3 regions of the Bacillus sp. PK5-006 genome follow, and region 3 is predicted to be linked to each of the others. Evidence: a T-box and tRNA genes for the amino acid it is inferred to sense, from the RefSeq annotation. Region 3 holds a T-box; the other regions hold tRNA genes.
The links. A T-box is a leader RNA that pairs with one kind of tRNA and senses whether it is charged. The one in region 3 lies ahead of M1D84_RS06310 (valine--tRNA ligase), so its partner is inferred to be a tRNA-Val.
Positions count from the first base shown of each region.

Region 1: it has a tRNA-Val gene. The T-box ahead of M1D84_RS06310 (valine--tRNA ligase) is inferred to sense a tRNA for this amino acid. The anticodon was not compared.
Region 2: it has a tRNA-Val gene. The T-box ahead of M1D84_RS06310 (valine--tRNA ligase) is inferred to sense a tRNA for this amino acid. The anticodon was not compared.

Region 1 covers NZ_CP096414.1:2,803,887-2,807,132, forward strand. The annotation lists gene M1D84_RS14535 (hypothetical protein) at 1-106, opposite strand, end outside; tRNA gene M1D84_RS14540 (tRNA-Leu) at 594-675, opposite strand; tRNA gene M1D84_RS14545 (tRNA-Leu) at 713-801, opposite strand; tRNA gene M1D84_RS14550 (tRNA-Cys) at 816-886, opposite strand; tRNA gene M1D84_RS14555 (tRNA-Gly) at 892-966, opposite strand; tRNA gene M1D84_RS14560 (tRNA-Gln) at 974-1,045, opposite strand; tRNA gene M1D84_RS14565 (tRNA-His) at 1,055-1,130, opposite strand; tRNA gene M1D84_RS14570 (tRNA-Trp) at 1,160-1,233, opposite strand; tRNA gene M1D84_RS14575 (tRNA-Tyr) at 1,248-1,332, opposite strand; tRNA gene M1D84_RS14580 (tRNA-Thr) at 1,348-1,420, opposite strand; tRNA gene M1D84_RS14585 (tRNA-Phe) at 1,427-1,502, opposite strand; tRNA gene M1D84_RS14590 (tRNA-Asp) at 1,521-1,597, opposite strand; tRNA gene M1D84_RS14595 (tRNA-Met) at 1,602-1,678, opposite strand; tRNA gene M1D84_RS14600 (tRNA-Val) at 1,694-1,769, opposite strand; tRNA gene M1D84_RS14605 (tRNA-Glu) at 1,803-1,877, opposite strand; tRNA gene M1D84_RS14610 (tRNA-Ser) at 1,895-1,985, opposite strand; tRNA gene M1D84_RS14615 (tRNA-Asn) at 1,990-2,064, opposite strand; rRNA gene rrf (5S ribosomal RNA) at 2,074-2,189, opposite strand; rRNA gene M1D84_RS14625 (23S ribosomal RNA) at 2,299-3,246, opposite strand, start outside.
Region 2 covers NZ_CP096414.1:953,017-956,262, reverse strand. The annotation lists tRNA gene M1D84_RS04920 (tRNA-Ser) at 1-5, opposite strand, end outside; tRNA gene M1D84_RS04915 (tRNA-Asn) at 9-83, opposite strand; tRNA gene M1D84_RS04910 (tRNA-Ile) at 90-166, opposite strand; tRNA gene M1D84_RS04905 (tRNA-Gly) at 184-257, opposite strand; tRNA gene M1D84_RS04900 (tRNA-His) at 269-344, opposite strand; tRNA gene M1D84_RS04895 (tRNA-Phe) at 370-442, opposite strand; tRNA gene M1D84_RS04890 (tRNA-Asp) at 461-537, opposite strand; tRNA gene M1D84_RS04885 (tRNA-Met) at 542-618, opposite strand; tRNA gene M1D84_RS04880 (tRNA-Ser) at 641-733, opposite strand; tRNA gene M1D84_RS04875 (tRNA-Ile) at 741-817, opposite strand; tRNA gene M1D84_RS04870 (tRNA-Met) at 822-895, opposite strand; tRNA gene M1D84_RS04865 (tRNA-Ala) at 921-993, opposite strand; tRNA gene M1D84_RS04860 (tRNA-Pro) at 1,002-1,078, opposite strand; tRNA gene M1D84_RS04855 (tRNA-Arg) at 1,086-1,162, opposite strand; tRNA gene M1D84_RS04850 (tRNA-Leu) at 1,173-1,258, opposite strand; tRNA gene M1D84_RS04845 (tRNA-Gly) at 1,271-1,342, opposite strand; tRNA gene M1D84_RS04840 (tRNA-Leu) at 1,373-1,455, opposite strand; tRNA gene M1D84_RS04835 (tRNA-Lys) at 1,464-1,539, opposite strand; tRNA gene M1D84_RS04830 (tRNA-Thr) at 1,577-1,652, opposite strand; tRNA gene M1D84_RS04825 (tRNA-Val) at 1,686-1,761, opposite strand; rRNA gene rrf (5S ribosomal RNA) at 2,280-2,395, opposite strand; rRNA gene M1D84_RS04815 (23S ribosomal RNA) at 2,457-3,246, opposite strand, start outside.
Region 3 covers NZ_CP096414.1:1,234,639-1,237,884, forward strand. The annotation lists gene ysxE (spore coat protein YsxE) at 1-630, shown strand, start outside; gene M1D84_RS06305 (hypothetical protein) at 683-871, opposite strand; T-box leader at 1,040-1,269, shown strand; gene M1D84_RS06310 (valine--tRNA ligase) at 1,329-3,246, shown strand, end outside.

The DNA.
Region 1 (3,246 bases), 1.6 Mb from region 3:
TCTCCTTTGAAAAAGCCTTAAATGTTTCCCAAACCTTTTTTATATCATCGGTATCTTCACCAATGCTATCTTTAAAATAACGTTCAGCATTTTTAACCGTAATCATGACAACACCTCTTATGTACAATTTATATCCAATCCTTCTTCAATTATCCTGCCTCTTTAGTTTAATCATAAGGTAACCATCAATAAAGTAAAAGTAATCTCCTTAATATGTTCCTCTGTCATATCGTAAGGCTTTAATTCAGCAATACTTATTCCTTTTGCTGTTAGGGAATTAAGAAACGCCTTAAAAATTTATTACTCACAGTCCTAAACAAATAATTCAATAGCTTCCCGAAATGATTCAACATAAGACTTAGTTTCCTTTTCTAAAATTGCCAATTCACCTTGGTCTAAAATATTTTTACGTCTTGCCATTTAGCTAGGTCCCCTTTCAGCAGTGAACACGATTTGAAGTAATTTTGCGTGTGAAAAATCAGCTAAAAAACAAATAAAAAACGCCCTCCTACAATTTGTAGAAAGACGTTTTAAACGTTGATATTCCTTAATTCTTCTGTGATTGACGATAATAAAGAATATCTAAAACTAGATACCGGTGGCCGGGGTCGAACCGGCACTCCGTGAGGAACACGATTTTGAGTCGTGCGCGTCTGCCAATTCCGCCACACCGGCATGATCATTAAAGAGCGCATCTTATATTAAAAAACAATGGTGCCGAGGGCCGGACTTGAACCGGCACGGTAGTCACCTACCGCAGGATTTTAAGTCCTGTGTGTCTGCCAATTCCACCACCCCGGCAGTCTTTTCAAAAAAGGCGACACCCGGATTTGAACCGGGGATAAAGGTTTTGCAGACCTCTGCCTTACCACTTGGCTATGCCGCCATTATTGGAGCGGAAGACGGGATTCGAACCCGCGACCCCCACCTTGGCAAGGTGGTGTTCTACCACTGAACTACTTCCGCATATCAACTGGGCTAGCTGGATTCGAACCAACGCATGACGGAGTCAAAGTCCGTTGCCTTACCGCTTGGCTATAGCCCAATAATAAAATGGGGCGATTGATGGGAATCGAACCCACGAGTGCCAGAGCCACAATCTGGTGCGTTAACCACTTCGCCACAACCGCCATAGATGTAATGAATTATAAAATATAATTGGCAGGGGCAGTAGGAATCGAACCCACACCGGAGGTTTTGGAGACCTCTGTTCTACCGTTAAACTATGCCCCTATGAAAACAAAAAATGGTGGAGGGGGGCGGATTCGAACCGCCGAACCCGGAGGGAGCGGATTTACAGTCCGCCGCGTTTAGCCACTTCGCTACCCCTCCACTTTTGAAAAACAGTGCCGGCAAGAGGACTTGAACCCCCAACCTACTGATTACAAGTCAGTTGCTCTACCAGTTGAGCTACACCGGCAAATAGTGGTGGCTCGGGACGGAATCGAACCGCCGACACACGGATTTTCAGTCCGTTGCTCTACCAACTGAGCTACCGAGCCAAGTATTCTTTTGAAAAATGGCGGTCCGGACGGGACTCGAACCCGCGACCTCCTGCGTGACAGGCAGGCATTCTAACCAACTGAACTACCGGACCATTTTGGTTGCGGGGGCAGGATTTGAACCTGCGACCTTCGGGTTATGAGCCCGACGAGCTACCGAACTGCTCCACCCCGCGACGATATAAAAGATATGGTGGAGGATGACGGGCTCGAACCGCCGACCCTCTGCTTGTAAGGCAGATGCTCTCCCAGCTGAGCTAATCCTCCGAATAAAAAATGCTGGTGTGTATTCTATAAAAATGGTGACCCGTACGGGATTCGAACCCGTGTTACCGCCGTGAAAGGGCGGTGTCTTAACCGCTTGACCAACGGGCCCTTTATTATGTAAATTGTGGCGGAGAGCAAGGGATTCGAACCCTTGAGACGGGGTTACCGCCTACACGATTTCCAATCGTGCTCCTTCGGCCACTCGGACAGCTCTCCAAATTGGCTCCGCAGGTAGGATTCGAACCTACGACCGATCGGTTAACAGCCGATAGCTCTACCACTGAGCTACTGCGGAATGAAGAAAGCCTGGCGATGTCCTACTCTCACAGGGGGAAACCCCCAACTACCATCGGCGCTGAAGAGCTTAACTTCCGTGTTCGGTATGGGAACGGGTGTGACCTCTTCGCCATCATCACCAGACAATTTAGTGACAAAAGATATTATACTATGTATTGAAAATAAATCAAGAGATATTTTAAAAATGTTCTCTCAAAACTAGATAACAATGTCCATGCTTCACATTAGAATATAGGTTAAGTCCTCGATCTATTAGTATCTGTCAGCTCCACGTGTCACCACGCTTCCACCTCAGACCTATCAACCTGATCATCTTTCAGGGATCTTACTTCCTTGCGGAATGGGAAATCTCATCTTGAGGGGGGCTTCATGCTTAGATGCTTTCAGCACTTATCCCGTCCGCACATAGCTACCCAGCGATGCCCTTGGCAGAACAACTGGTACACCAGCGGTGCGTCCATCCCGGTCCTCTCGTACTAAGGACAGCTCCTCTCAAATTTCCTGCGCCCGCGACGGATAGGGACCGAACTGTCTCACGACGTTCTGAACCCAGCTCGCGTACCGCTTTAATGGGCGAACAGCCCAACCCTTGGGACCGACTACAGCCCCAGGATGCGATGAGCCGACATCGAGGTGCCAAACCTCCCCGTCGATGTGGACTCTTGGGGGAGATAAGCCTGTTATCCCCGGGGTAGCTTTTATCCGTTGAGCGATGGCCCTTCCATGCGGAACCACCGGATCACTAAGCCCGACTTTCGTCCCTGCTCGACTTGTAGGTCTCGCAGTCAAGCTCCCTTGTGCCTTTACACTCTGCGAATGATTTCCAACCATTCTGAGGGAACCTTTGGGCGCCTCCGTTACATTTTAGGAGGCGACCGCCCCAGTCAAACTGCCCACCTGACACTGTCTCCCTGCCCGATAAGGGCAGCGGGTTAGAAGGTCAATACAGCCAGGGTAGTATCCCACCGATGCCTCCACCGAAGCTAGCGCTCCGGTTTCCAAGGCTCCTACCTATCCTGTACAAGCTGTACCAACATTCAATATCAGGCTGCAGTAAAGCTCCACGGGGTCTTTCCGTCCTGTCGCGGGTAACCTGCATCTTCACAGGTACTATAATTTCACCGAGTCTCTCGTTGAGACAGTGCCCAGATCGTTGCGCCTTTCGTGCGGGTCGGAACTT
Region 2 (3,246 bases), 280 kb from region 3:
TCTCCATTTGGCTCCGCAGGTAGGATTCGAACCTACGACCGATCGGTTAACAGCCGATAGCTCTACCACTGAGCTACTGCGGAAGATCATGGTGGGCCTGAGTGGACTCGAACCACCGACCTCACGCTTATCAGGCGTGCGCTCTAACCAGCTGAGCTACAGGCCCATGAACAGATATACAAATGGAGCGGGTGATGGGAATCGAACCCACGACATCAGCTTGGAAGGCTGAGGTTTTACCACTAAACTACACCCGCAAAAATATGTATGGGGCGATTGATGGGAATCGAACCCACGAGTGCCAGAGCCACAATCTGGTGCGTTAACCACTTCGCCACAACCGCCATACTATGAATATTTTTATAAAAGTGGCTCGGGACGGAATCGAACCGCCGACACACGGATTTTCAGTCCGTTGCTCTACCAACTGAGCTACCGAGCCAAGTATTCTTTTGAAAAATGGCGGTCCGGACGGGACTCGAACCCGCGACCTCCTGCGTGACAGGCAGGCATTCTAACCAACTGAACTACCGGACCATTTTGGTTGCGGGGGCAGGATTTGAACCTGCGACCTTCGGGTTATGAGCCCGACGAGCTACCGAACTGCTCCACCCCGCGATGATATGGGTTTTAAAAAATATGGCGGAGGAAGAGGGATTCGAACCCCCGCGGGCTTTGACACCCCTGTCGGTTTTCAAGACCGATCCCTTCAGCCGGACTTGGGTATTCCTCCGTATAGATGGTGGACCTTGTAGGACTCGAACCTACGACCGGACGGTTATGAGCCGTCTGCTCTAACCAACTGAGCTAAAGGTCCTTTATAGCGGCGGAGGGGATCGAACCCCCGACCTCACGGGTATGAACCGTACGCTCTAGCCAGCTGAGCTACACCGCCATGATCAAATTAATCTTTTAAAAAGTGGAGCCTAGCGGGATCGAACCGCTGACCTCCTGCGTGCAAGGCAGGCGCTCTCCCAGCTGAGCTAAGGCCCCATAAAAGATGGTCGGGAAGACAGGATTCGAACCTGCGACCCCTTGGTCCCAAACCAAGTGCTCTACCAAGCTGAGCTACTTCCCGATCTTAATGGCGCGCCCGAGAGGAGTCGAACCCCTAACCTTTTGATCCGTAGTCAAACGCTCTATCCAATTGAGCTACGGGCGCTTATTTATAATGCCGAGGGCCGGACTTGAACCGGCACGGTAGTCACCTACCGCAGGATTTTAAGTCCTGTGTGTCTGCCAATTCCACCACCCCGGCGTGGATGGTATAAGCGGAAGACGGGATTCGAACCCGCGACCCCCACCTTGGCAAGGTGGTGTTCTACCACTGAACTACTTCCGCATTACAGGATTTCTTTATTTTATTTGGCAATGCGGGTGAAGGGACTTGAACCCCCACGTCATAAAGACACTAGATCCTAAGTCTAGCGCGTCTGCCAATTCCGCCACACCCGCATGAAACATGGTGAGCCATGAAGGACTCGAACCTTCGACCCTCTGATTAAAAGTCAGATGCTCTACCAACTGAGCTAATGGCTCGCTTTAAAAGCGACTTGTCTATCTTACCATATGAAAGTGGTGCCGGCAAGAGGACTTGAACCCCCAACCTACTGATTACAAGTCAGTTGCTCTACCAGTTGAGCTACACCGGCTTTATCTATCCTAACATTATGTAAGAATAAATATGGTGGAGGATGACGGGCTCGAACCGCCGACCCTCTGCTTGTAAGGCAGATGCTCTCCCAGCTGAGCTAATCCTCCACTATGTAGGAATCTCTCGATCCGACAAAGATTATTATATACAGGTTTTAATCATTTGTAAAGGCTATATTAAAAAAATTTTATTTCAATTTTCATTGCGTATTTCTTTTAACAAATGATCGTCATTTCACCTATTCAAACAGCTGCTGTTCCGTTCAGCAGCTGAACTTCTCTCTTCTATATTCTCTTTTAAAACGTTCGATTCCTTCAGAAATATTAGCAGTCCCTCATTTTTATACTTTAATGATATATGTAATCTCTTTAGCCGTAAGCATTTATAAAAATCATATAGGCTTACACATCTTTAATTTCCCTATATAAGCTGATACTCTGTCTCTCTATTGTTTTTATAGCTAATGTTTTATGCGATAGGCTCATTTTCCTCTTTATATCCAAGTATTTCACACGCTGCTTGTGGACATAAAATGAAGCCACGATCTTTTATCAAACAAGTGAATGTATGTACCCTCAACTTGCACAAAAAAGACCAGTTCCGACTGGAACTGATCCTTATAGAAGCTTGGCGGCGTCCTACTCTCACAGGGGGAAACCCCCAACTACCATCGGCGCTGAAGAGCTTAACTTCCGTGTTCGGTATGGGAACGGGTGTGACCTCTTCGCTATCGCCACCAAACCTGATGGAGAGAATGTTCTCTCAAAACTAGATAACAATGTTCATGCTTCACATTAGAATATAGGTTAAGTCCTCGATCTATTAGTATCTGTCAGCTCCACGTGTCACCACGCTTCCACCTCAGACCTATCAACCTGATCATCTTTCAGGGATCTTACTTCCTTGCGGAATGGGAAATCTCATCTTGAGGGGGGCTTCATGCTTAGATGCTTTCAGCACTTATCCCGTCCGCACATAGCTACCCAGCGATGCCCTTGGCAGAACAACTGGTACACCAGCGGTGCGTCCATCCCGGTCCTCTCGTACTAAGGACAGCTCCTCTCAAATTTCCTGCGCCCGCGACGGATAGGGACCGAACTGTCTCACGACGTTCTGAACCCAGCTCGCGTACCGCTTTAATGGGCGAACAGCCCAACCCTTGGGACCGACTACAGCCCCAGGATGCGATGAGCCGACATCGAGGTGCCAAACCTCCCCGTCGATGTGGACTCTTGGGGGAGATAAGCCTGTTATCCCCGGGGTAGCTTTTATCCGTTGAGCGATGGCCCTTCCATGCGGAACCACCGGATCACTAAGCCCGACTTTCGTCCCTGCTCGACTTGTAGGTCTCGCAGTCAAGCTCCCTTGTGCCTTTACACTCTGCGAATGATTTCCAACCATTCTGAGGGAACCTTTGGGCGCCTCCGTTACATTTTAGGAGGCGACCGCCCCAGTCAAACTGCCCACCTGACACTGTCTCCCTGCCCGATAAGGGCAGCGGGTTAGAAGGTCAATACAGCCAGGGTAGTATCCCACCGATGCCTCCACCGAAGCTAGCGCTCCGGTTTCCAAGGCTCCTACCTATCCTGTAC
Region 3 (3,246 bases):
ATCAAGAGCAGATGGGAAACAGAGAAAGACATGTATGAACGATTTATAGAGCGGGCAGAACAAACGTGGTATATGTCGCCATTTGAGCTGGCCGCTGCTATGTATTTTTCAGAGGCGATGTCTGCCAGCGAATTTGCGCTTGAGCGTTTAGAAGATTGGCATGAAGAAATGAAAGACAAAGAGACAACGCGTGTTGTGCTAAATCATGGACAGCTATCGATCCATCATTTTTTGTATAATGATGTAGGAACAGGACATTTCACCAATTTCGAGCGGTCTAAAAAAGCCGCCCCCATCTATGATCTTCTGACCTATTTCTTTCGGACATTCAAAACCTATCCCACGTCTTGTCCTGAATGCACTTCTTTGTTTTATAAGTATCAAAAAGGAAACCCTCTTCGGGAGGAAGAACTGCATTTGTTCCTAAGCTACCTTGCTTATCCGCAAGGGCTGTTTGATACAGTAAAAGCTTATGAAGCAGGCGGACAGGATGAAATGGAAAGCTGTCAGCAGCTGTTAAGAGCGTATTGGCAGATGAAAAATTCTGAGCCGACCGTTATGAAGATTCATGAGATTGAGCAGGCTAGACGGCTTGAAGAAGAACAAAGTGCCTCGTCATCAGCGGAATGACGAGGTTATGCTGCGTTGGCTTTATATGGACAGGTACATAAGCATGAGTTTTTTAAAACCAATCAAGATGAAAGGCACAGGCGAGAAAAATAAGAATACCTAGAATGAGGACGTCAAATGTTGTAGGGAAAATGATCGTACGAAATCCTTGAAATATAGCAATCGGGAGAACGACTTGGGAGGCAACTGCCCGAATTTGTCTCAGCCAGGGGGGGAGTGTGTAAGGATTGATCTTCTTCAAATCAAACGCCCTCCTTCTTCATTTTGTTATTATCATATGGGCAAAAGGGCGAAGGGTGCCTGCCCAATTTGTATAAAGAAGAAGAAAAGCGGAAAAGATGATTGACGAAAACAAAAGGCATTTAGTAATATTAATAAAAGATGAGTATGTGCTGATGAACGTGATATATCGTAAGCGTGGATCAGGAAGAGTACGAGCAAGACCCTAAAGAGAGGGAAGCCAAGAGCTGAAAGGTTTCCTAGGATGTACTTGTTTGGAAGGTCGCCTGTGAGCTTAATTTCTTGAATGAACAAGTAGAGAAATTCGGGAGAACCCCGTTATCCTTTAGAGTGTATGGGACACGTGTATGTGTCTCGTGAAAAAAGGTGGTACCGCGAAAAAGCTTTTTCGTCCTTTTATAAGGATGGAAAGGCTTTTTTTATGTTTCATCAGCCGAAAAAATGTGGAGGTTACACAAATGGAAACAAATAATCAAGAAATGCCAACAAAGTACGATCCAAATGCGATTGAAAAAGACCGCTATACGTACTGGCTTGAAGGGAAATTCTTCGAAGCACAAAATGACAAAACGAAAGATCCATATACAGTCGTCATTCCTCCACCAAACGTGACAGGAAAACTGCACCTTGGGCATGCATGGGATTCTACACTACAAGACATCGTGACACGTATGAAACGGATGCAGGGCTATGACGTTCTTTGGCTTCCAGGTATGGACCATGCCGGTATTGCGACTCAAGCAAAAGTCGAGGCAAAGCTTCGCGAAGAAGGCGTAAGCCGGTATGACCTTGGCCGGGAGAAATTTGTGGAAGAAACGTGGAAGTGGAAAGAAGAATATGCAGATTTTATTCGCAGCCAGTGGGCGAAAATGGGTCTTGGGCTCGATTACTCCCGTGAACGTTTTACTTTAGATGAAGGTCTGAATAAAGCCGTTCGCCAAGTGTTTGTTCAATTGTATGAAAAAGGGCTTATTTATCGCGGAGAGTACATCATTAACTGGGATCCAGCAACGAAAACGGCACTTTCTGATATTGAAGTGATTTATAAGGATGTTCAAGGTGCGTTTTATCACTTGAGATATCCGCTTTCAGATGGAACAGGTTCAATTGAAATTGCAACAACAAGACCTGAAACAATGCTGGGGGATACAGCCGTAGCCGTACACCCTGATGACGAACGCTATCAGCATTTGATTGGAAAAACAGTGGTTTTACCAATCACAGGCCGTGAAATCCCAATCGTCGGTGATGATTATGTCGATATGGAGTTTGGTTCAGGTGCTGTGAAAATTACACCTGCTCATGATCCGAATGACTTTGAGCTTGGAAACCGCCATGGGCTTGAGCGTATTCTTGTCATGAATGAAGATGGCACAATGAATGCGAATGCCCTGAAATACAAAGGAATGGACCGCTTCGAATGCCGCAAACAGCTTGTGAAGGATTTACAAGAGGAAGGCATTTTGTTCAAAATTGAGGATCACATGCATTCAGTTGGTCATAGTGAGCGAAGTGGAGCTGTCGTTGAACCGTATTTATCGACACAATGGTTTGTGAAAATGCAGCCGCTGGCAGACGAAGCCATTCATCTGCAAAAAGGGGACGACCAAGTTCAATTTGTTCCAGACCGATTTGAAAAGACATATTTACATTGGATGGAAAATATCCGTGACTGGTGTATTTCTCGTCAGCTATGGTGGGGACACCGCATTCCGGCTTGGTATCATAAAGAAACGAAAGAAGTATACGTTGGACTTGAAGCGCCAGAAGATATTGAGAACTGGGAACAGGATAACGATGTACTTGATACATGGTTTAGTTCAGCGCTGTGGCCGTTTTCTACAATGGGCTGGCCAGATGCAGACAGTGAAGACTTCAAGCGCTACTACCCAACCAATCTGCTTGTAACAGGCTATGACATCATTTTCTTCTGGGTGTCCCGTATGATCTTCCAAGGTCTTGAATTCACAGGAGAAAAACCGTTTAAAGATGTCCTCATTCATGGGCTCATCCGCGACGAACAAGGACGTAAAATGAGTAAGTCGCTTGGCAACGGAATTGATCCAATGGAGGTCATCGACAAATACGGTGCGGATTCATTAAGATATTTCTTAGCGACTGGAAGCTCACCAGGCCAGGATCTTCGTTTTAGCTTTGAAAAGGTTGAATCCACTTGGAACTTTGCGAACAAAATTTGGAACGCATCCCGTTTTGCTTTAATGAATATGGATGGTTTAACGTATGATGAGCTTGATTTATCAGGAGAAAAATCAGTTGCTGATCAATGGATTTTAACACGCTTAAATGAAACAATTGAAAGTGTCACACAGCTTGCTGACAAGTATGAATTCGGTGAAGTGGGCAGACATTTATACA